2 linked regions of the Rhodoligotrophos defluvii genome follow. The protein of the gene in region 2 interacts with the protein of the main gene of each other region in a pairwise test. Links are inferred from orthologs where the notes say so. Each region holds a gene or a part of one and is shown on either strand. Other genes may lie near its edges.

Region 1 (11,708 bases), on a different replicon or contig from region 2:
TTGTCAAGGCTCGATGCGGATTCAAGCGGGTGAGCCCTGGCCGGCAGCATGGCTTCTTGCGTTCGCTTCTGCATACGAAGGGCCATGGCCCCCGCGCCGGGCGGAAAAATTTCGCTCCGACCGTAGGGAGGAGGCCCGAGCTTCGTTGAACGGCAGCAAACAGGATGCGGCCGATAGACGAAGGAGACTTGGACATGGCGAATCGCCCTTCTCTCGTTACCGCGGTGGCCGCCGCGGTGATGCTGACCGGCGCAAGCTTGGCCGAAGCCCAGGAACTGGGCTTTGCCGGGCGAGCGGTCTTCAACCAGCTCGATGGGAACAAGGACGGCTTCATCAGCCGTGAGGAGCTGCGTGCAGCACGCGCCCAGCGTTTCGACCGGCTGGACAGCAATCGCGACGGCGCGCTCACCATCGCGGAAGTGGAAGCGGGCAAGGGCCGGGCGCGGGAGCATTTTGCCAAGCGGTTGGCCCGGGTGGCGGAGCTTGGCAACGAGATGCCCACGCCGGCCGAGCGGCTGGCGAGCATGGATGGCAATCGCGACGGCAGGGTCTCCCGCGAGGAATATGTCGGTGCGCCGGCCCCCTGGTTCGATCGCCTCGATCAGGGTGGCCGCGGCATCTCACGCGAAAGCCTGGGCGCGCTGCTCGGCGGCGCCCGTTGAAATGCATTTCCAACAGGAGGGAAGCACATGAAATATTCCGTGATATTCGCTGGAGCGGTGGCCCTGCTCCTCACGGCAAGCACCGCCCAGGCGGACAGCTGGTCGCGGAGCTGGATCGGTCCGAACGGGGCAAGCCGGTCGGTCAGCGGCCATTGCTCAGGGGGCGTATGCGACCGGCACGTCCACAGCGTGGGTCCGGATGGAGCGAGCCGCAGCAAGACCTCCCGCTGTGGGCCCTATGGCTGCAGCCGCCACGTCACCACCACCGGGCCGGGCGGCGCCACGTGGTCGCGGTCAAGCCGTGTTGTCCATGGGCCATACCGCAGCTATCGGTACTCGAGGGTGACCGGCCCGGCAGGAAACACCTATGTGACCCGGCGGGTCTGGCGCCACTGGTGATGGCCAGGGCGGCGGCGAGATGCGGGAGGCGGCAAACGACGTGGCTGGGCCGGCCGATGACTCAGCTTCGGACGAGGCGCTTCTCGCCAAGGTTGCGGCTGGCGACCGGCGGGCCTTCACCATGCTGATGCAGCGGCATGGCGGGCGCGTCCGCGGACTGGCGCTCGCGTTCAGTGGCCGGGCAGCGGACGCGGACGACATTACCCAGGACGTGTTCCTGCTGCTCTGGCGCCGGCCCGACGCGTGGCGGCCGGGCCCAGCCAGCTTCACGACTTGGCTGTATCGCGTGGTGGTGAACCGCTGCCTCGACCTCGCCCGCCGGCAGCGCCTCCGCCGATGGCTGCCCTTCGGCGCCGCGGTGGAGCCACCGGACGAACGGCCGAGCGCGCTCGATGCGCTCGGCGGCCGCGAGGATCTGGCGGCGACCGCCCGCCTCATCCGCAGCTTGCCGCAAAAACAGCGGCTCGCCCTCCTGCTGGCCATTCAGGGCGAGCGAAGCAATGCGGAAATTGGCGGGATTCTCGGCATCAGCGAGGGCGCAGCGGAGCAGTTGCTGGTGCGGGCCCGCCGCACACTGCGCAGCAGGATGAGCAGGGAGACGGCGCTATGAGCAGAGATGAGTTCGAGGCAGCGCTTTTACGGTTGGGTGCCAATTTCGCTCTATGGCCCGATGAATTGCGATCACAGGCGCAGGCCTTGGTGAGCGAAGACCCGGCTTGTGCAGCGCTCCTGGCTGATTTTCGGGCCTGGGAGCGGCAGCTTCGTGCGGCGGTCCAGCCGCAGCCGTTCGGTGCGGCGGACATTGGCCGGGTCTTGTCGGCCGTTGACGCGGCGGAAGCGGGCTGGCGCCCGGGCAAGAGCTTCTGGATCGCCGGCGCGAGCTTGTCGGCGCTCTCCTTCGTGGCGGGCGTCGTACTGATGCTGCAGACGCTGGCGCCGGAAGACGTGCTCGGCGTGCCCTTGTCCTTCATTGCGCTCGCCGCGGGTCAAGGCGACATTGGAGGGCTGCTGTGACCAGGACGTCCCGATCGACCATGGCTCTGGCGGCGGCGCTGCTCGTGTCGATCTGCTTCAATCTGTTCGCCGCCGGCGCCATGCTGGGTGGCCACCTGACCGAACGTCGGGTCGCGGTGGCCGCCGGCAGGGTGCTCGAAGCCTATCCCCCGGCCATTCGCCGGGATGTGATGCGCCGGCTCATTGCGGAACGCGCCGAACTCATGGAGGCCGTGGCCGAGTTGCGCCAGGCGCGGCAAGCCATGTTTGCACAGATGCGCGCCGATCCGCTCGACAGGGCGGTTCTCGCGCGGACCATGGCGGAGGTCAGGGACAGGATCAGCACAGTCCAGGCGCTGCTGCAGAATGCGCTGCTCGCGAGCATCGAGGCCGCGCCGGCCGCGGAGCGCCAGTCGATCAGACCGCCTGCGCAGTTCGGCGACCGCTTCGAGTTGCGCGAGGAATAGTCCGCGAACCGGCTATGCCGGTCGCGGGAAGGCGCTAGATCCGCCCCAGGAGGACCAGAATCAGGACGATGATGAGGATGACCCCGATGACCCCTCCGGGTGCATAGCCCCAGCCGCGGCTGTAGGGCCAGGCCGGCACAGCGCCGATCAGCAAAAGAATCAAGATAATGAGCAGGATGGTGCCGATTTCCATGTGGTATCTCCCGGAACTCGCCCCCGAGAGCGGCTTGGTCGGGGGCTGTCCGGCTGGGAAAACGGGCAAGCGGCGTAGAAAGTTCCGCGCCACCGGGCGTGCGGAGGGGCGGGAAACGAAGCGCCCCGCCGTGGAGGGCGGGGCGCGGGTGCCGACGCGAGAGAGCGCTCAGTCGTTGGCGTAGATGTCGCGGTCCTTGGTTTCCGGCAGGAACAGCATGCCGATCACCAGGGTCATCACCGCAACGGCGATCGGGTACCACAGGCCGGAATAGATATTGCCGGTCGCGGCCACGATGGCGAAGGCCGTGGGAGGGAGGAACCCGCCGAACCAGCCATTGCCGATGTGATAGGGCAGCGACATGGAGGTGTAGCGGATGCGGGTCGGGAACAGTTCGACCAGGGCTGCCGCGATCGGACCGTAGACCATGGTGACGTAGATGACCAGAATGGTCAGGAGGATCACGGTCATCACGCGATTGATCTGGGCCGGATCGGCCTTGGTCGGGTAGCCGGCGGCCGTGATCGCCTCCGTCACCGTCTTCTTGAACGCGTCCTGCTGCGCCTTCAGCTGATCCGCCGGCAGGCCGGTGCCGTTGAAGCTCGGGATCTCCTGGTCGCCGATCTTGATCGAGGCCACGGTGCCCGCGGGGGCCGAGACGTTCTCATAGTTCACGGATGACGCCGCCAACACCGACTTGGCGATATCGCAGGAGCTGGTGAAGCTTGCCGTGCCGACCGGATTGAACTGGAACGAGCATTCGTCGGGATTGGCGACGACGGTCACGGGAGCGGAGGCCTGGGCCGCCTCAAGCGCCGGGTTCACGAAATGGGTGAGGCCCTTGAAGATCGGGAAATAGGTCAACGCCGCCAGAAGGCACCCGGCCATGATGATCGGCTTGCGGCCGATCTTGTCGGAGAGCCAGCCAAACAGGATGAAGAACGGCGTGCCGATGGCCAGCGCGATGGCGATCATGATGTTGGCGCTGGCGCCGTCGACCTTGAGGATCTGTGTAAGGAAGAACAGGGCGTAGAACTGGCCGGCGTACCAGACCACCGCCTGGCCGGCGGTGAGGCCGAGCAAGGCAAGGATGACGATCTTCAGGTTCGACCACTGGCCGAAGCTTTCCTTGAGCGGCGCCTTGGACCCCTTGCCATCAGCCTTCATGCGCTGGAAGGCCGGGCTCTCGTTGAGCTGCAACCTTATCCAGACGGAGATGCCGAGCAGGATGATGGACAGCAGGAAGGGAATACGCCATCCCCAGTCCCGGAATGCCTCCTCGCCGATGGAGGTGCGGATGCCGAGAATGACCAGCAATGACAGGAACAAGCCCAGCGTGGCCGTGGTCTGGATCCAGCTCGTGTAGAAGCCGCGGCGGTTGCGGGGTGCATGCTCCGCCACGTAGGTGGCGGCACCGCCGTATTCGCCGCCCAGCGCCAGGCCCTGCAGCAGCCGCAGGACGATGAGGATCACCGGCGCGAGCACGCCCCAGGAGGCATAGGTCGGCAGGATGCCCACCAAGAAGGTGGACAGGCCCATGATCACGATGGTGATCAGGAAGGTGTGCTTGCGGCCGACCAGATCGCCCAGCCGGCCGAAGAAGATGGCGCCGAATGGACGCACCGCGAAGCCGGCGGCAAAGGCCAGCAGGGCGAAGATGAAGGCTGCCGTCGGATTGACGCCAGAGAAGAACTGCGCCGCGATGATCGCGGATAGCGATCCGTAAAGGTAGAAGTCATACCACTCGAAGACTGTGCCAAGTGAAGAGGCGAAGATAACCTTCTTGTCTTCGGCGCTCATCTTTTGCGTGCCGGCAGATTGTCCGCCAACATATGAGGAGTCGACAGTCATGAAGACACTCCTTCCGGTATCCACCCGTTAATCGCCCGGTTGACCGAACGACTTTATTGTTCTGGAACTGGCAACAGCAATCCGGTAGCCGGCCGATTTCTTCGACGGGCCCAAGCATCATAATAACATTACAAACTGTTAATGCGATTCGACGTTGGTATGAGGTTGTAGGCTTGTTGGTGGCCCGGGGAGGAAGCCGGGGCTGGCTCAAAAATCCAGCCGGAGGATCTCCGCCAGGCTGCCCGCGGGGGCGGCGGGCGCGAAGGGGCGGCGGATGACGAGGCAATCGGCGGCGGCAAAGCTCTGCTGCAGCGAACTGTCCTGGAGACTGAACGGCTCGACGGCGAGGCTGCCGTCCGGCCGGTGCACGAAGCGGGCCCGGAGATAGTCCTGCCGCTGATCGTTTTCGGGAAGCGACTTGGCGAGCGGCAGCATTTCCAGCTCGTCCCGATGGGGGCGGCCGAGCAGGGCGGCGATCAGCGGTCTCAGGAAGATGCGGGCGCAGACCAGGGCAGATACGGGATTGCCGGGCAGGCCCAGGACGCGTGTCGAGGGAAGGCGGCCGAACATCAGCGGCTTGCCGGGGCGCATGGCGATTCGCCAGAAATCGAGGGCGAGGCCCCGCGCCGTCAGCGCCTGCTGTACCAGGTCGCGCTCGCCGACGGACGCGCCGCCGATGGTCACGAGCACGTCCGCATGGAGCCCGCGGCCGATGGCCTCGTCCAGGGCTTGCAGGCTGTCTCCGGCAATGCCGAGATCGATGGGTTCAGCGCCCATGGCACGCGCGAAAGCCGCCAGGGCGCGATCATTGGAGGAAATGATCTGATCGGCGCGCGGATTGCCGCCGGGTGGAACGAGCTCATCGCCGGTCGACAGGATGGCGATGCGCGGGCGCCGCCTCACCGCAAGCATCCCATGATTTGCTGCTGCGGCAAGGCCGATATGGCGGGCATTGAGCCGGACACCGGCGGGGATCAGCACATCACCGGCACGAAAATCGAGCCCGCGGCGGCGCACGTGTCGGCCGCGCTGGCCGGGCTCGGTGAGGACGACCGCGTCGCCCTCGCGGCGGGTGTTTTCCTGAATGACGACCGTATCGGCGCCATCGGGCAGTGGCGCGCCAGTGAAGATGCGCACCGCCTGGCCCGGGCCGAGCGTATCGCGAAAGGCGTGGCCGGCCTGCGCGGTGCCGATGACGGAAAGGCGGGGGGTCTTTTGGTCGACATCATCGCCGCGCACCGCATAGCCATCCATGGCCGAGGCATCGAAGGGCGGCTGGTCGCGGGTGGCGATGACATCGTCCGCCAAGGTGCGCTGCCAGGCCTCATCGAGGGGCACCTGCTCGGCGGGCATGGGCGCAACCCCGTCCAGCACCCGGGCGAGCGCTTCCTCAACCGGCAGCAGCGGCCCGGCCATGGTCAGGCCTCCCGATAGGGGCCGGATTTGCCGCCGGTCTTCTCGACCACCCTTATGTCGCCGATGCGCATGGCGCGGTCCACCGCCTTGCACATGTCGTAAAGGGTGAGACAGGCGACGGAGACGGCTGTGAGCGCTTCCATTTCCACGCCTGTCTTGCCGTCGACCTTGACGGTGGCAGTCACATCGATGCGCGAGGCGTTGCTATCGGGCGTGAGAGTGACTTCGGCCTTGGTGATGGCCAGGGGATGGCAGAGCGGGATCAATTCATGGGTGCGCTTGGCGGCCATGATGCCGGCGATACGGGCGGTGGCGAGCACATCGCCCTTCTGGATCTCGCCCGACAGGATCAGGTCCAGGGTCTCGGGCTTCATCCACACGCTGCCGGCGGCAGTCGCAACACGGGTGGTGACGGCCTTGTCGGACACGTCCACCATGCGCGCCTCGCCCTTTTCATCGAGATGGGTGAGGCGGGGGTTGCTCATGGCACAGCCACGGTCGATTGGGCCGGTGCAAGGCCGAGAAGCTGCCGGGTGGCGGCCGCCACATCGCCATGGCGCATGAGGCTTTCGCCCACGAGGAAGCAGCGGGCGCCAATGCGGGCGAGGCGCGCGAGATCGACTGTCGTGCTCAAGCCGCTTTCGGCAATGACGAGGCGGTCGCCGGGGATGCGGGGCGTGAGGCGCTCGGTGGTGGCGAGCGACACGTCGAAGGTCTTGAGGTTGCGGTTGTTGATGCCGATCAGGGTCGAGGAGAGCTCGAGAGCGCGGTCGAGCTCGGCCTCGTCATGAACCTCGATGAGTGAATCCATTCCGTAGCTTAGGGCGGCCTGTTCGAGCTCCGCGGCAAGCGCATTATCCACCATGGCCATGATGATCAGGATGCAGTCGGCGCCCCAAGCACGGGCCTCCGCCACCTGATAGGGATCGAGCATGAAGTCCTTGCGCAGGGCGGGCAGGGCAGTCGCGTTGCGCGCCTCGGTAAGGAAGCGCGGATGGCCTTGGAAGGACGGTGTGTCGGTGAGCACGGAGAGGCAGGCGGCACCGCCCGCCTCGTAGGCGCGGGCAAGGCTGGGCGGGTCGAAATCGGCGCGGATGAGGCCCTTGGACGGGCTGGCCTTCTTGATCTCGGCGACGAGACCGTAAGCATCCGCCGCGAGCTTCTCGCGCAGGGCGGTGGCAAAACCGCGGGGTGTGGGGCAAGCACGGGCCTCGCGATCGAGGTCGGCGAAACTCCTTGCCCGTTTCGCTGCGGCGACTTCCTCGCGCTTGTAGGCTGCGATCTCGTCGAGGATGGTGGCCATGGCGCTATCGTCCGTTCGATACGAAAACCAGCCGTTCCAGCACGGCGGCAGCGGCACCTCTGTCGATGGAGGCCGCTGCCCGCTCGACACCTTCGCCCAGCGAGGACACCTCATCGGCCACCAGCAGCGCGACCGCGCTGGTCAAAAGCACGATATCACGGAACGGGCCGGGATGTCCGGCGAGGACGTCGCGGATGGCGCGCGCATTCTCGGCGCCTTCGCCGCCGCGCAAGGCATCCAAGCTCGCACGGGGGAGGCCAGCGTCTTCGGGGGTGATCTCGAAGGTGCGGACGGCGCCGTCCTTGAGCTCGGCCACATAGGTTGGCCCGGTGGTGGTGACCTCGTCGAGCCCATCGGCGCCATGGGTGACCCAGACCCGCTCCGTGCCGAGATTGCGCAGCACTTGGGCGAGGGGCTCCAGCCACTCCCGGGCGAAGACGCCGACCACCTGACGGCGCACCCCGGCCGGGTTGGACAGGGGACCGAGCAGGTTGAAAATGGTGCGGGTGCCGAGCTCGACCCGGCTCGGGCCCACATGGCGCATGGCGGCGTGATGGGACGGGGCGAACATGAAGCCGACGCCGGCTTCCTCGATGCAGCGGGCGATGGTCTCGGGCGAGGCCTCGATATTCACCCCGAGCGCGGCCAAGGCATCGGCGGCGCCGGATTTCGAGGACAGGGCCCGGTTGCCGTGCTTGGCGACCTTGACCCCGCAGCCGGCGGTGACGAGAGCCGCGCAGGTGGAGATGTTGTAGGTGCGGGCGCCGTCGCCACCGGTGCCGACGATGTCGATGGCGTCAGCCGGCGCGGCCACCCGGGTCATCTTGGCGCGCATGGTTTCGACTGCGCCGGTGATCTCGTCCACCGTCTCGCCGCGCACCCTGAGGGCCATGAGCAGGCCGCCGATCTGGGTGGGCGTCGCCTCGCCGGACATCATGATGTCGAAGGCCTGCTTGGCCTCCTCGCGGGTGAGGGAGCGGCCTTCAGCGACCCTGGCGATCAAGGGTTTGAGATCCGCCATGACGCCGCTCAGGCCGCTTTGGCACGCTGCGCAAGGTCGAGGAAGTTGCGCAGCAGCTGATGGCCATATTCCGAGGCGATGCTTTCCGGGTGGAACTGCACGCCATAGACGGGGTGCTGCCTGTGCTGCAGCCCCATGACGACGCCGTCGTCGGTCTCGGCAGTGACCTCAAGGCTGTCGGGCAGGGTGTCCCGCTCGACGATGAGGGAGTGATAGCGGGTCGCCTGAAAGTTATCGTTGATGCCGCGGAACACGCCACGTCCGGAATGGTGGATGGTGGACAGCTTGCCGTGCATCACCTTCGGCGCGCGTACTACCCTGCCGCCATAGACCTGGCCGATGGCCTGGTGGCCGAGGCACACCCCGAGGACCGGTATACTGGCACCGGCCTTCTCGATGAGCTCGACGGAGATGCCGGCCTCGTTGGGCGTGCAGGGCCCAGGAGAGAGCACGATGGCATCCGGGGCCGCCTGGATCACTTCGGGCACGGTGATCGCGTCGTTGCGAAAGACGCGCACCTCGGCGCCGAGCTCGCCGAGATAGTGCACGAGGTTATAGGTGAAGCTGTCGTAGTTATCGATGAGAATGATCATTGTCCCATCCTCGCCTCTCCGGCGAAACGGACCGCCTCCTCGGCGGCGCGGAACAGCGCCTTCGCCTTGTTCACGCATTCCTGCAGCTCGGCCTCGGGGTCGCTGTCGGCCACGACGCCGGCACCGGCCTGCACATACATCTTGCCATCCTTGACCAGGGCCGTGCGCAGCACGATGCAAGTGTCCATGTCGCCATTGGCCGAGAAATAGCCGACGCAGCCGGCGTAGGGGCCGCGCTTGTCGCGCTCGAGCTCGGCAATGATCTCCATGGCTCTCACTTTCGGTGCGCCCGATACCGTGCCGGCGGGAAAGCCGGCGACCAGGGCGGCGATCGCATCATAGCGCTCGTCGAGCCGGCCTTCGACATTGGAGACGATATGCATCACCTGGCTATAGAATTCGAGGGCAAACTGGTCGGTGACCGTGACGGAGCCGATCTTGGCGACGCGGCCTACGTCGTTGCGCCCGAGGTCAAGGAGCATGAGGTGCTCGGCGCGTTCCTTCGGATCGGCCAGCAGCTCCTTCGCCCGCGCGTCGTCTTCCGCAGGGGTGGCGCCACGCGGCCGAGTCCCGGCCAGCGGACGGATGGTCACCTTGCCGTCGCGAACCCTGACCAGGATCTCGGGGCTCGAGCCGATCAGGGAGAAATCCTCGAAATTGAGGAAATAGAGGAAGGGCGAGGGGTTGACCCGACGCAGGGCGCGGTAGAGCGAGAAGGGGCTGAGCGAGAACGCGGTCTCAAACCGCTGGCTCAGCACCACCTGGAAGATGTCGCCGGCGAGGATGTAGTCCTGGGCGCGGCGCACCATGGCCTTGAACTCTTCCGGCGGCGTGTTTGACACCGGCGCAGCAATGGCGGCCGCATCGCAGCGCTCGCGCATGCCATGGTCCAAGTGCCGGTCGAGGGAGGCGGTCACCTCCGCCAGCCGCTCGGCGGCCTGGGCATAGGCCGCCTTGGCCGAAAGGCCGGGCTTGGGGAAGACGGGGGTGACGATGGTGACCTCGTCCTTGACGGCATCGAAGATGGCCATCACCGTCGGCCGCACCAGGATGGCGTCAGGCACGCCGAGCACGTCGGGACCGGGCTCGGGCAGGCGCTCCATCAGGCGCACCATGTCATAGCCCATATAGCCGAACACGCCGGCGGACATGGGCGGCAGATCACGGGGCAAGTCGATGCGCGATTCCGTCATGAGGCTGCGGAGCGCGGTCAGCGGCTCCTCGTCCAGCGGTGTGAACGGGCCGTCCGGTTTGGCCAGGGCCTGGCGATTGATCTCCGCCTTGCCGTCGCGCACCCGCCAGACGATGTCGGGCCTCAGGCCAATGATCGAGTAGCGGCCGCGCACGGCACCGCCCTCGACGGACTCGAGCAGGAGGCTGTAGCGCTCGTCGCGGGCCAGCTTGAGCATGGCCGCGACGGGGGTTTCGAGATCGGCGACCAGGCGGGTGGATACGACCTGCGCGGCGCCCTGGTCATAAAGGCGCGCGAAGTTTTCGAATTCGGCTTCGGTCGGCATGATGTCACGTCTTCGAAATGAGGTTGGAACGAGCGGTCACGATTGCGGTGCGGTGATGCTCGACCAAAGCTCGTTATTGACCGTGACGCCGATCTCCCGTTCGAGGCTGCTCACATATTGGCCGAACAGGTCCTCGGCCATGCTGCCTCTCAAAGCCTGCGCGAAGGCCTTGGCCTGGGCGCCGTCGGGATCGAATTCCGGCAGCTTGGCCTCGGTCGGTCGGATGATCTGCGCAACGTTGCTGGCGGGGTCAAAGGCCACGCCGGCGCCACCGATCGGGGTCGAGAAGAGGGACGCCACGGCAGGCTTGCCGAAATTTGGCACCTCGCCCGTGCGCTTCAGCAGCGGCGTCGTCGCAACGGGCACGGAGAGTTCCTGCGCCAGCTGCTCCATGGTTTTGGTGCCGTCGCGCAGTTCCGCCGCGAGGTCGCGCGCCTTCTGCTCCAGTGCTTCGCGGCGGCGCTCGGCGCTGATCAGGCCGATGATCTCGGTGCGCACCTCGTCCAGCGGCTTCACCGCCTCGGGCGTCACCTCGACCACCTCGAACCAGACATAGCCCTCGTCATCGGTGGCTATCGCGTCGTTCTCGACGCCGACGTCACTGTCGAAGGCGGCGGCAACCAGCTTGTCGCGCACCGGCACATTGGCCACCGGCTTGCCGTCCGGGCCATTGCCGGAGCGGTCGATCGCATCCACCTGGAGGACGGGCAAGTCCAGCTTCTCCGCCGCTTCGCGCAAGCTCAGCCCGCTCGCCCGCTCGTCCTCGAAGCGGTCATACATGGCGGCGATCTCCTCGCGCGCGTGCTCCAGCTTCAGGGTTTGGAGAAGCTGGTCGCGCACCTCGGCGAGCGGCTTCACCACGCTGGGCTCGACATTGGTGACCTTCAGTAGCACCACCGCGAGGCGGCCCTCCACCGGCTGGCTGATCTGGCCCGGCTGCAGGGAGAAGGCCGCATCGGCCAGGGACTCGTCCGGGATCTGGTTCTTGGTGACGGTGCCGAGACTATAGTCCGCTTCCGTGAGGCCGCGCTCCCTGGCGAAGGTCTCGAAATCGGCGCCGGTCTGCAGCTGGGCGCGCGCCGCCTTGGCCTCGGCCTCGTCCTTGAACGGGATCTGCAGAACGGTGCGCCGCTCCGGCGTGGTGAACTCGGCGATACGCTGCTTGTAAGCCTGCTCCAGCTGCGCGTCGGAAATGGTGACTTGATCGGCGATGTCGGCCGGCTCGAGCCTCACCACCGTCAGGGTGCGGAACTCGGGTGCGGTGAAGGTGCGCTTGTGGTCCTCGTAATAGGC
Region 2 (11,847 bases):
TCTACGTCGGGCTGCTTGGTACCTGGGCAAGCTGGTGGGACGCATTGACATCGAGGACATCCTTGGCCAGATCTTCTCCGAATTTTGCATCGGCAAGTAGGTTTCACGTGAAACACGCATGACGTGAGCTGGCTCGATGCTCCAGCCTAACGAGTGAAATATGGCGGGTGCACATCCATTCTTCGATGTGGTCGTGGTCGGCGGGGGCCACGCTGGCTGCGAGGCCGCCGCTGCCGCAGGTCGCTTCGGAGCACGCACTGCGCTCGTTACCCACCGATTCGAGACCATTGGCGAAATGTCCTGCAACCCTGCCATAGGAGGGCTGGGCAAGGGGCACCTGGTGCGGGAGGTCGATGCCCTGGACGGCCTCATGGGGCGCGTGATCGACCAGGCCGGCATTCAGTTCCGCCTGCTGAACCGCAGCAAGGGGCCGGCCGTGCAGGGCCCCCGGGCGCAGGCGGACCGTGGGCTTTACCGGAAGGCAATGCAATCCGCCGTGGCCGAAACGGCGAACCTTCACGTCATCGAGGGTGCGGTGGCCGACCTCGTCCAAGATGGGCGGTCGGTGTGCGGGGTGGTGCTGGAGGACGGCCGTCGCATCGCGGCAGGCGCCGTGGTGCTCACCACGGGAACGTTTCTGCGCGGGCTCATTCATATCGGCGAACGGCGGATCCCCGCCGGCCGGGTGGGCGAGGCGCCCTCCTCGCTGCTGGGCGAGCGGCTGACGACCACCGGTCTCGCCCTGGGAAGGCTGAAGACAGGCACGCCGGCGCGGCTGGATGGGAGGACGATTGCATGGGAGCGACTGCAGGAGCAGAAGGGCGATGAGCGGCCCGTTCCCTTCTCCTTTCTCACCGACCGCATCCGCCAGCCGCAGATTTCCTGCTTCATCACCCATACCACGGCGGCCACTCACAGGCTGATCGCCGATAATCTCACGCGTTCTGCCATCTATTCCGGCGCGATCACGAGCACGGGGCCGCGGTACTGCCCCTCAATCGAAGACAAGATCGTTCGGTTCAAGGAGCGCTTGTCGCACCAGATCTTTCTCGAGCCGGAGGGACGCAACGACCATACGGTTTACCCCAACGGTATTTCCACGTCGCTGCCGGAAGAGGTGCAGGATGCGTTTCTGCGCACGATCCCCGGGCTCGAGAAGGTGCGCGTCATTCGCCCGGGCTATGCGATCGAGTACGACTATGTGGACCCGCGTGAGCTCCATGCGACGTTGGAATGCAAGCGGCTTCCCGGCCTGTTTCTCGCGGGGCAGATCAATGGCACCACCGGGTACGAGGAGGCGGCGGCCCAAGGGCTGCTGGCCGGCCTGAATGCCGCGCGGACGGCTGGCGGCACGACGCCCGTCACGATTGACCGGGCGCAGGCCTATTTGGGGGTGATGGTCGATGATCTGGTTACGCGCGGGGTGACCGAGCCCTACCGCATGTTCACATCCCGGGCCGAATATCGGTTGTCCCTGCGAGCAGATAACGCAGACCAGCGTTTGACCGAGCTGGGCGACAGCTGGGGCATCGTCGGCGGGCAGCGCATGGCGAGCTATCGCGAGCGCAAGCGGATCCTCGATGTTTCACGTGAAATGGCCGAGAGCCATCGGCTTACACCGGATGAAGCCGCGCGCCACGGCATCAAAGTCAACCGCGATGGCATCCGCCGGTCGGTGCTCGACCTGCTCGGCATTCCCGGTATCACGATGGACGATGTGATCCGGGTATGGCCAGCCTTTGGCACGCTTCCTGCCTTTGCGCTGGAGCAGCTGGAGGCCACCGCGCTTTATTCCGGCTACTTGGCGCGGCAGCAGCAGGATGTGGAGGCGTTCCGGCGCGAGGAGAACCGCACTATTCCGGCCAACGTCGATTACGATGCGATTCCGGGACTTTCCACCGAGGTGAGGCATAAGCTGTCACGGGTGCGGCCGGCAACGCTGGGGCAGGCGAGCCGCATCGACGGGGTGACGCCAGTGGCCCTCACGCTGCTTCTCGCCCATATCCGGCGCGAGGACAGGCGCAAGAGCGCATGACGGCGCGCCCGGATTTTTCGCACCCGGAAGTGGTGGCGGAACAGTTCGGTGTTTCACGTGAATCCATGGCGCGGCTGCAGCGCTATGTGGATGTGCTGATTCGCTGGAACCGTTCCATCAACCTGATCGGCGCAAGCACGGCAGAGCATATCTGGCAGCGCCACATTGCCGATAGTCTGCAGCTTCGCCGCTTTCTCGACACCGAACAGTCTCTCGTCGATCTCGGTTCCGGGGCGGGTTTCCCTGGGCTCGCCCTTGCTCTTGCCTTTCCGGAGGGCTCGCCGGCTTTCGCCCATCTCATCGAAAGCAACCGCAAGAAAGCGGCTTTTCTGGCGAATGCCATCAGGATGACCGATGCGCCCGCTGGAGTCATACCGAAACGAATCGAAGAGGTCGACGTGACGGCGCTGGTGCCGCAGCCCGCAGTGGCGGTCGCCCGCGCGCTGGCGCCACTCGCCCGGCTGCTTCAGCTGGCGCAGGGTTTTCTTGGCGCAGGGCTTGGCGCGGTTTTTCTTAAGGGACAAGATGTGGAGAGCGAGTTGACCGAAGCAGCTAAATCTTGGAGAATCGACGCAGACGTTTATCCAAGCTTGGTTGACGCATCGGGTCGCATCCTGGTGATTCGCCAGGCTGTACACAGGAATTGAAGTATGACTGCTTCGCCCCCCCATTTCTCCCCACGCGTTCTCGCGGTGGCTAATCAGAAGGGTGGTGTCGGTAAGACCACGACGGCGATCAATCTCGGGACCGCCTTGGCCGCGGTGGGCGAGCAGGTGCTTATCATCGACTTGGACCCGCAGGGCAATGCGAGCACGGGGCTCGGCATCCCGCGAACGGCGCAAATGCGGTCGACCTATCACGTGCTGATAGGTGAAGCACGGCTGCACCACGTGATTGTCGAATCAGGCATACCCCGGCTCGACTGTGCGCCTTCCTCCATGGATCTGCTCGGGGCGGAGATCGAGTTGTCCGATTTCGACCGCAAGACCTTCCGGCTCGCCGATGCGATCAGCGTGCTCTCGCGGGAAACCGGCCTTCGCTACGACTACATCCTGCTGGACTGCCCCCCATCGCTGAACCTGCTGACCATTAATGCCTTCTGCGCGGCAGATGCGGTGTTCGTTCCGCTTCAATGCGAGTTCTTCGCGCTTGAAGGCTTGAGCCAGTTGCTCAAGACCGTGGAACGGGTGCGGGTCAACCTCAATCCACGCCTGGTCATCCAAGGCGTTGTGCTGACCATGTATGACCGCCGCAACAGCCTTTCGGAGCAGGTTGCGGAAGACGTACGTAGCGTGCTCGGCGACAAGGTCTATGAAACGGTCATACCACGCAACGTTCGCGTCTCCGAAGCGCCGTCCCACGGGAAGCCGGTGCTGCTTTATGACAACAATTGCATCGGGAGCCAGGCGTATATCCGGCTCGCATCCGAAATGATCCGCCGAGAACGCAACCTGAGAGTGGCTTGAGCGTATGCAGAACAGAGCGACCCTGTCCAGCGGTGAGGCCCCTATGGTCCAAGCACAGAAGAAGCGTCTCGGGCGGGGCCTGGCCGCCCTGATCGGCGATGGCGGCAGTGAGGAGGGCTTCATCCAGGGTGCCCGCAGCTTCCGCCAGCTGCCCATCGAACACCTGGTGCCGAGCCCACGAAATCCACGCAAGACCTTTCGGGACGATGACACGGACGAGCTCGTCGAGTCGGTGCGCAGCCGGGGCGTGCTGCAGCCGCTTCTGGTGCGGCCACTCGATGAAGGCCGCTATGAGATCGTGGCCGGCGAGCGGCGTTGGCGGGCGGCGCAGAAGGCGGGCATTTACGAGGTGCCGGTACTCATCCGGGAGCTCACGGACGCGGAAGCGCTCGAAGTGGCGCTGGTCGAAAACATCCAGCGGGAAGACCTCAACCCGGTAGAGGAAGCGGAAGGTTACCGGCAGCTGATGGAGCTCTATGGCTATACCCAGCAGCAGCTGGCGGATGCGGTGGGCAAGAGCCGCAGCCACATTGCCAATACCTTGCGGCTGCTGACTCTGCCACGGCCGGTCATCGAGCTGTTGGAGGGCGGGTCGCTGTCCGCGGGCCATGCTCGCGCTCTGATTGCGACCGACCGGCCGGAGGAGCTCGCCGAGCGAATCATCGCACAAGGCTTGAGCGTGCGTGACACCGAATCCCTGGCACGGGCCGTGCAAGAGGATAGACCGCGCACCGTAAAGCCGCGGAGGGCGGTGGCCAAGGATACGGATACGGTTGCGCTGGAGAAACGGCTGTACGAGGCGCTCGGGCTGGCGGTGACCATCACCCACCGGGGCGAACAGGGCGGAGACGTGCGCATCCGCTATAAGACGCTCGATCAGCTGGACCTGATCTGCCGGCGATTGGCGGGTTCCTGAACCCGCGGGCGGCTGTCAGGCCGCCGATGCCCGGCGGGCTTGCGCAGAGCGGGCCAGAGTCAGCAGAAGGCGCCCGACAAGCTCGTGATCAAGCCCCGCCATCTGGCGCGTGCGCCTTTCGCAATCGGCGATGGTGGCACCGGCTCCAAGCAGCGCCTCGAGCGGCCAGAGGGTGAGCTGGCGGGCAATCGCGGCTTGCCGCTTGAAGAAGATCGGCGGGCGGGCACCGGCCACCACATTCGCTGCTTGTGAACCCGAGCGCATCTGGACGCAGAGCCGCCGCAGCAGCGCGAGATGATTGGCCGCGCTGATGATGAGGGCGGCCGGCTGGGTGCCCGCATCCAGCAGGCGCGCGAGATGATGGTCGGCACCGACCATATCGCCGCCGAAGACGCAGTCCATGAGATCGTCGACCGCCAGATGCGAGGCATCGCCGGAGATTTGGGCAATGTCGGCCAGTTCGATGCGGCCACGGCCTTTCGCATACAAGCAGAGCTTCTCGATCTCGTTGCGGGAGAGCTGACGGTCGCTCCCAAGCAGGGCAGAAAAAGCCTCGAGCGCTTCGGGGCTGATGGTCAGGCCCTCGATCCGCAATGTCTCTTCGATCAGCCCACGAATATCAGCGTCGCTGTCCGCATAGCAGGCGATCGCGGCGGCATTGGGTGCCTGTTCAACCGCTTGCCTGAGCTTATCGGACTTCTTCAAATTCCCGGCTTCGATGACGACCAGGGTGTCGCCCTTGGCATGGGGAAGAAAATTCGCCACCGCCTTTGCCGTGTGCGCGCCAGCGCCGCGGACCCAGACCACGCGGCGGGTGCCGAGGAGCGAGATGGCGAGCGCCTCATCGGCAAGGCGAGCGGGGTCGGCCGCAAGGATCTCCTCGTCCAGCCGGGCGACGGTGAAGGGATCATCGACGGCGCCGGCAATGGCGCGCACCAGCATCTGGCAGCGCTCCCGCACCAGGCCTTCATCGCTGCCGTGGACGAGGACAACGTTGAATTCGGTGCCGGGCCGCTGGACGAAGCCTGTCGCGCGTGCCCCCTTCAGCTCGACCATGAAAAGTGGCTCCGCTCAGAGGCTGGAGAAGGATTTGGCGCGGCGAAAGGCGGATTCCACCTCGCGCAGATCACGGACGGACTCGTCCAGCCTGCGGGAAACGGCCGAGAGCACCAATTCCGCAAAATCGGGAAACTCTTCCGCAACCCGGTAGAAAAGCTCACGGGTCAACCGCAGGCAACGTACGTCCGTCTGCGCGATTGCGGTGAGGCTGTAGGGCAGGTCGGCCACCATGGCGGACTCACCAAGGCACGCCCCCGGCCCGACCAGGGTGCTGCTGTCCTCCGCCAGCTGGTCCGGTTCTGTTACGCGCGCCGTGCCGGTTTCAATGATATAGGCCTTTTGTCCGCGCTCCCCGCGGGCGATGATGGCATCGCCGGGCGCGAATGTTTCCGTATCCATGGCAAAGCCGAGGAGCTGCAAATGGGCATCCGCCGCATCGGAGAAGAGCGGTATACGCCGCAGCAGTTCGACCCGCGCCCTGACGCTCATGGAACGAGCTTATAGCCTCCTGCCTCGGTGACGAGCAATGCCGCGTTGGACGGATCGGCCTCGATCTTCTGCCGCAGCCGGTACACGTGGGTTTCCAGGGTGTGTGTCGTCACCCCGGCGTTGTAGCCCCAGACTTCGTGCAGCAGGACGTCGCGTCCGACAACCTTCTGCCCGGCGCGATAGAGATATTTCAAGATGGCGGCTTCCTTTTCGGTGAGCCGGATTTTCGAGTTGTCCTTGCGGACGAGCAGCTTGGCGCTCGGCCGGAACGTGTAGGGGCCGATGGTGAAAACCGCGTCCTCGCTCTGCTCATGCTGGCGCAGATGCGCCCGGATGCGGGCCAGAAGCTCGCCAAACCGGAACGGCTTCGTTACGTAATCATTGGCGCCGGACTCAAGACCGGTGATGGCGTCGGTCTCGCTGTCCTGGGCGGTCAGCATGATCACCGGCCCCTTGAAGCCGTCGGCGCGGATCTGCTTGCAGGCGTCGCGGCCGTCCTGGTCGGGCAAATTGACATCGAGCAACACGAGGTCCACGTGCTCGGAGCGAACGGCCTCCCTGGCACCCGTGGCATTCTCGCGCTCGCTTACATCGAATTCCTCGTGGAGAGCGAACTGCTCGAGAAGCGATTCGCGCAACGCGTCATCGTCGTCAACAACGAGAATTTTGGTCGTACTGGCCATAGGATATCGTTTTCACAAGAACCTGTTGAACGCGCCACTTACTAAAGTGCTCGTACGCCCCTGTTCAAGGAAGCCCATAATTCGGGCAAGATCAAGAATTTGCTCATTTTCAGAGGTGATGAGCGCGGCTAATATTCCGCCCCTCGTTGGCTGAGCCTGGTCATTGGATGCCCGCCCCGCTTAGAGAAGTCCGCCTGATCACCGTATCGCCGAGCAGCACAAAGGCGCGCCTGTGTCTCGGGCCGGTCGCGCCGCCCTGCGCCATCGGCCGCGGCGGGATCAGGATGCTGAAGCGCGAGGGCGACGGGGCAACCCCCATCGGCCTATGGCCTATGCGGTTCCTGCTTTACCGCCCCGACCGGGTGCCCTTGCCGGTGACCGGGCTTGAGGCTTGGGCGATCGCACCGGATGATGGCTGGTGCGACGATCCTCGCGACCGTCGTTACAACCGGCCGGTGCGCCTGCCCTATCCGGCCAGCGCCGAGGCCATGTGGCGCGAGGACCATCTTTATGACCTGGTGATTGTGCTCGGCTATAACGACGAGCCGGTGGTGCCGGGCAAGGGCAGTGCGATCTTCATGCATTTGGCGCGCCCAGGCTATGCGCCGACCGAAGGGTGCATCGCGCTGCGCCGGGACCATATGCTCAGCCTTCTCAGCCGCTGCGGACCGGAGACTGCCGTTCGGGTTGGCTAGACAGGATCAGTGCAGCCTGCCGGAGGTCTTCCGGCCGGTTGATGTTGAAGAACGGGTCGAAGGGCTCAGTTGGAAATTCGACCGTGCCGACATGCGGCTCATGCCGGCTTACCCAAGCCGCGACCTTTCTCATTCCGCTGGCAATCGCCTGCTCCAGATCGCGGAACAACGACAGGCGCCAAGCGGCGACCAAGTGATGCACACGGCCACCCGATGCAGCGCGCATGACCAGCGCGTCGCCCGCGCACCGCAGGAGCTGCTCGACCAGGTCGGCCGGAGGAAAGGGCGTGTCGCAGGGCAGGCTGACCAGCCATTTCGTATCCGGAACTAAACTGCTCGTCGCCCGCATTCCGGCCAAAAGGCCGCCGAGGGGACCGGCACGCGAAGCTTGATTCTCATCCGGAACGACCGGGAGGCCAAACTGACGGAACCGTTGCGCATCGCCATTGGCGTTGATGAGCAGGGCGGCCACCTGCGGCTGAAGCCGGCGGATGCCATGGGCGATGAGCGGCTCGCCGCCGAGATCGACCAGTGCCTTGTCCACGCCGCCCAGGCGCGAACCGCGGCCGCCGGCGAGGATTACACCGACAACCGCGTCCCTGGTCATACAACGTTCTTCTCGAACAGAGGCTCGCCCCGGCGGATACGGTCATAGGACAGCCGCGACAGGTCTATCGTCTGGTAGGCTCCATGCACGATCAGCTCGCTGATGGCACGCCCCGCCGCAGGGCCGTGCTGGAGGCCATGGCCGGAGGAGCCGTTCATGAGGTAGAGGTTATCGAAATCGGGATGGCGGCCGATGATCGCGTTCTGATCGAACGTGTTGTAGTCATAAAACCCGGCCCAGGCGCCGGTCGGCTTGATGGCCTCGAAGGCCGAGACCCGGGCCGCCAGGCGCGGCCAGATTTCCTCCTCGAACCAGTTGTGATTGACCTCAAGGTCAGAAGTATCCCATTCGCCTTCGAGGGGACCGAGCCCGGTGATGAAATGGGCACCTTCCGGACGGAAGTAGAGGCCGGTGGGCTCGATCGTCAGCGGGCAGCGCCCAGGCGCATCGCGGCAGTCGAACACGAAAACGAAGCGCTTGCGCCGCTCGACCGGCAGCTCGATGCTCAGCATGGCGCCGACCTTGCCCGCATCGGCCCCCGCCGCATTGATGAGGGTTCCGCAACCGATCCTGCGGCCATCGCTCAGCTCGACCGCTTCCACCTGGCCATCGCTCATGGCGAACCCCGTCACGGTGCCGGTGATCATGGATGCGCCCTTTGCCTGCGCAGCCTTGCGCATCAAGGTCATCAGACTGAAGGGATCGAGCCAACCCTCGCCACTGCGCCCGAAGGCGCCGGCGACCAGGCCCTCGGTCGACAACCAGGGAAAAGCCTCGTGCAGCTCCGCCTCGTTATAGAGCACGATGTCGGCACCGTAGGAGCGCTGCAGCTCCACGTTCTCCCGCAGGGTCTCCAGGCCGGTTTCCGAAGCGAGCATCAGATAGCCCTGCTCGCGGAAGCTCACATCCGCATCGGGGCCGAAGCGTTCTTTTAGCCTGCGGATGAACTGCAGGCCGTAAAGCGACATCTCGATGTTTTCCGGGGTGGAGAACTGCTGGCGCAGACCGCCGGCCGAGCGCCCGGTTGAGCATTCCGCAAAGCTCGTGTCCCGTTCGATGATGGCAACGGACCCGGTGAACAGGGGTTCATGGGTCAGGAAGTAGGCGGCGGCACTGCCCATTACGCCGCCACCCACGATCACCACATCGAAATAGGTGCTATCCGCTGTCATGACTGGTCAATCCGTCTAAGAGCTGCACGGCCGAGCTGCCTTGCCACTTGGCATGCGGTCCGTTGATCTATTACCGTCACGCACTTGCGAAAAATGGAAGGGGGCTCTTTGAATGATCATCCGGCCGCGCCGCAGCGTTCTCTACATGCCGGGGTCGAACAGCCGCGCCTTGGAAAAGGCCAAGTCGATCCCGGCCGATGCCTTGATTCTGGATCTCGAGGACGCGGTTGCGCCAGATGCCAAGGCGTCGGCGCGACAGCAAGTCACGGCGGCGGTGACCGGAGGAGGGTACGGCCGGCGCGAGCTGATCATCCGCATCAACGGGTTGGACACGCCGTGGGGCGAGGAAGATCTCACCGCGGCCATCGCTGCTTCGCCGGACGGCATCCTGCTGCCCAAGGTGAACGGTCCTGAGGATATAAGCGCGATCTCGGGCCGTATCGATCAGGCGGGCGCGCCGGACAAGGTGCGGCTATGGGCCATGATGGAGACGCCGCTCGCCATGCTGGATGCGGGCGCCATCGCGGCCGCGGCAGGCGGCAGCCGGCTCGTGTGCCTCGTGATGGGCACCAACGATCTTGCCAAGGAGACGCGCGCCGGCCTTGGCGAAGGCCGCGCCGCCATGGTGCCGTGGCTGATGACCTGCGTGGCGGCTGCCCGGGCCTATGGTCTCGATGTCATAGACGGCGTCTATAACGATTTTCGCAACGAGGAAGGCTTTGCGGCCGAGTGCCGACAGGGGCGCCTGTTCGGTTTCGACGGCAAGACGCTGATCCATCCTGGCCAGGTCGAGGTTGCGAACGAGGTGTTCCGTCCTGCCGAAAGCGAAATCGAGGCGGCGCGCAAGATCATTGCCGCGTTCGAGCGGCCCGAGAATGCCGCGAAAGGGGCGATCGAGCTCGATGGACGGATGGTGGAACGGCTGCATTGCGAGGTCGCCCGCCGGGTTGTCGCCATGGCGGATGCCATCGCCGAGCGGGATGCCGCGTGATGAAGACCAACCCGGGCAACTTCTTCGAGGATTTCCGCATCGGCCAGGTGATCCGGCATGCGACGCCCCGCACGGTCACCGAGGGCGATACGGCGCTCTATACGGCGCTCTATGGCGCGCGCTTCGCGGTGCAGTCGTCCGATGCCTTCGCCAAAGCGGTGGGCTATCCGCGTCGTCCGGTCGACGACCTGCTCGTGTTCCACATCGTCTTCGGCAAGACCGTGCCGGACATCTCGCTCAATGCGGTGGCTAATCTCGGCTATGCGGATTGCCGGTTCACCCGCCCCGTATTCACGGGCGACACCCTGTCGGCGCAATCGGAGGTGATCGGGCTCAAGGAGACATCCAGCGGCAAGACGGGTGTCATCTATGTGCGATCCGAGGGCTTCAACCAGCATGGCGAGCTGGTGCTGAGCTACATTCGGTGGGTGATGGTGCGAAAGCGCGATGAAAGGTCGCAAGTGGGCGAGCAGAGCGTGCCGCAGCTCGCCCCGGCGGTTGCGCCGACTGCGTTCGGCCATGCGCTGCCCCAGATCGCGGGCCGGCAGTGGGATGACGCCCTCTCGGGCTCGAGCGCGCGCTGGGCGGACTATTCGGCCGGCGAGCGCATCGACCACGTGGACGGCATGACCGTGGAAGAAGCCGAGCACATGCTGGCCACTCGGCTCTATCAGAATACGGCCAAGGTCCATTTCAACCAGCATTCGGAAGCGAAGGGGCGGTTCGGACGCCGGCTGATCTATGGCGGCCACGTCATCTCGCTCGCCCGGGCCTTATCCTTCAACGGCCTGGCAAATGCCTTCCACATCGCCGCGATCAATGGTGGACGGCATGTGGCACCGCTGTTTGCCGGCGGCACCGTCTATGCCTGGTCGGAGATCGTCGACCGGCAGCCTCTGCCCGAACGGCAGGATGTCGGCGCGCTCCGCATCGTGACTTTCGCGACGTGCGACAGGCCCTGTTCCGATTTCCCGGGCAAGACGGACCAAGGACACGAGGATGGCGTTATCCTCGAGCTTGATTACTGGGCGTTAATTCCCTGCTGACCGCGCACATGCGAGGATTGCGAGAATTGCATAAGCCGGCTCCCCAATTTGACTTGAGTTGAGACCAGTTCTAAACGAAAACGTCGCTCACATTCCCGTGGGTGATGCAAGCCTCCAGACCGGATGACCATGAGGACAGTGGACCGCCCCCTCTCGCCCCATCTGCAGATCTTCCGCCCATGGATCACCATGATGATGTCGATCGCCCATCGCATCACCGGCGGGGCGCTCTATTTCGGCACCGCGCTGCTGGCTTGGTGGCTTTTGGCAGCGGCCACCAGCGACCGGGCGTTCGAGGCTGCCCAGTGGTTCTTCGGGTCGTGGCTCGGCCTGCTCATCCTGTTCGGCTATACCTGGACCGAGATCCACCACATGCTGGGCGGCATCCGCCATCTGATTTGGGACACGGGGCAAGCCATGGACCGGCGCTCCGCCAGCCTCATTGCCTGGCTGACGCTGATCGGCTCGCTCGGGCTCACCCTGCTCGTCTGGGCCGGCATCTACCTCCTGAGAGGATGAGGGCATGAGGATCAGAACACCTCTCGCACGGGTGCGCGGCCTGGGCGCGGCCCATCGCGGTACCGATCATTGGGTGTGGCAGCGCATCACGGCCATCGCGAATATTCCGCTCGTGCTGTTCGGCGCCGTCACCATCGTGGCGAATATCGGCGCAACCCGCGCCGAGATG

What was found.
Region 1: the proteins of mobA (region 2) and E4P09_RS24815 interact in binary tests that used the Escherichia coli proteins (3 or more experiments, as listed by UniProt). The link is inferred for Rhodoligotrophos defluvii from one-to-one orthologs.

What each region holds. Positions count from the first base shown.
Region 1 is NZ_SZZM01000009.1:2,354-14,061, reverse strand. The notes cover bases 3,878-6,738. They hold E4P09_RS24815 (molybdopterin molybdotransferase MoeA), read right to left. Parts: upstream 5,982-6,738; coding sequence 4,773-5,981; downstream 3,878-4,772. Other genes in these bases: trpC (indole-3-glycerol phosphate synthase TrpC), read right to left, coding at 6,463-6,738; moaC (cyclic pyranopterin monophosphate synthase MoaC), read right to left, coding at 5,984-6,466; E4P09_RS24820 (MFS transporter), read right to left, coding at 3,878-4,514. In the rest of the region: E4P09_RS24855 (hypothetical protein), read right to left, coding at 1-86; E4P09_RS24850 (EF-hand domain-containing protein), read left to right, coding at 195-662; E4P09_RS24845 (hypothetical protein), read left to right, coding at 690-1,061; E4P09_RS24840 (RNA polymerase sigma factor), read left to right, coding at 1,081-1,671; E4P09_RS24835 (hypothetical protein), read left to right, coding at 1,668-2,075; E4P09_RS24830 (periplasmic heavy metal sensor), read left to right, coding at 2,072-2,521; E4P09_RS24825 (DUF3309 family protein), read right to left, coding at 2,556-2,714; more of E4P09_RS24820, read right to left, coding at 2,883-3,877; more of trpC, read right to left, coding at 6,739-7,284; trpD (anthranilate phosphoribosyltransferase), read right to left, coding at 7,289-8,305; E4P09_RS24795 (anthranilate synthase component II), read right to left, coding at 8,314-8,898; trpE (anthranilate synthase component I), read right to left, coding at 8,895-10,415; E4P09_RS24785 (SurA N-terminal domain-containing protein), read right to left, coding at 10,452-11,708. UniProt on the Escherichia coli protein: Catalyzes the insertion of molybdate into adenylated molybdopterin with the concomitant release of AMP.
Region 2 is NZ_SZZM01000001.1:1,289,166-1,301,012, reverse strand. What follows is about bases 6,127-9,126. They hold mobA (molybdenum cofactor guanylyltransferase MobA), read right to left. Parts: upstream 7,951-9,126; coding sequence 7,303-7,950; downstream 6,127-7,302. Other genes in these bases: E4P09_RS06150 (NAD(P)/FAD-dependent oxidoreductase), read right to left, coding at 7,947-9,122; E4P09_RS06160 (L,D-transpeptidase family protein), read left to right, coding at 6,816-7,343; E4P09_RS06165 (response regulator transcription factor), read right to left, coding at 6,127-6,648. Outside these bases: tRNA uridine-5-carboxymethylaminomethyl(34) synthesis GTPase MnmE, read left to right, coding at 1-100; tRNA uridine-5-carboxymethylaminomethyl(34) synthesis enzyme MnmG, read left to right, coding at 161-2,035; 16S rRNA (guanine(527)-N(7))-methyltransferase RsmG, read left to right, coding at 2,032-2,682; E4P09_RS06185 (ParA family protein), read left to right, coding at 2,686-3,501; E4P09_RS06180 (ParB/RepB/Spo0J family partition protein), read left to right, coding at 3,545-4,417; holA (DNA polymerase III subunit delta), read right to left, coding at 4,433-5,473; E4P09_RS06170 (cyclic nucleotide-binding domain-containing protein), read right to left, coding at 5,489-5,965; more of E4P09_RS06165, read right to left, coding at 5,962-6,126; E4P09_RS06145 (HpcH/HpaI aldolase/citrate lyase family protein), read left to right, coding at 9,235-10,113; E4P09_RS06140 (MaoC family dehydratase), read left to right, coding at 10,110-11,159; sdhC (succinate dehydrogenase, cytochrome b556 subunit), read left to right, coding at 11,283-11,678; sdhD (succinate dehydrogenase, hydrophobic membrane anchor protein), read left to right, coding at 11,683-11,847. UniProt on the Escherichia coli protein: Transfers a GMP moiety from GTP to Mo-molybdopterin (Mo-MPT) cofactor (Moco or molybdenum cofactor) to form Mo-molybdopterin guanine dinucleotide (Mo-MGD) cofactor.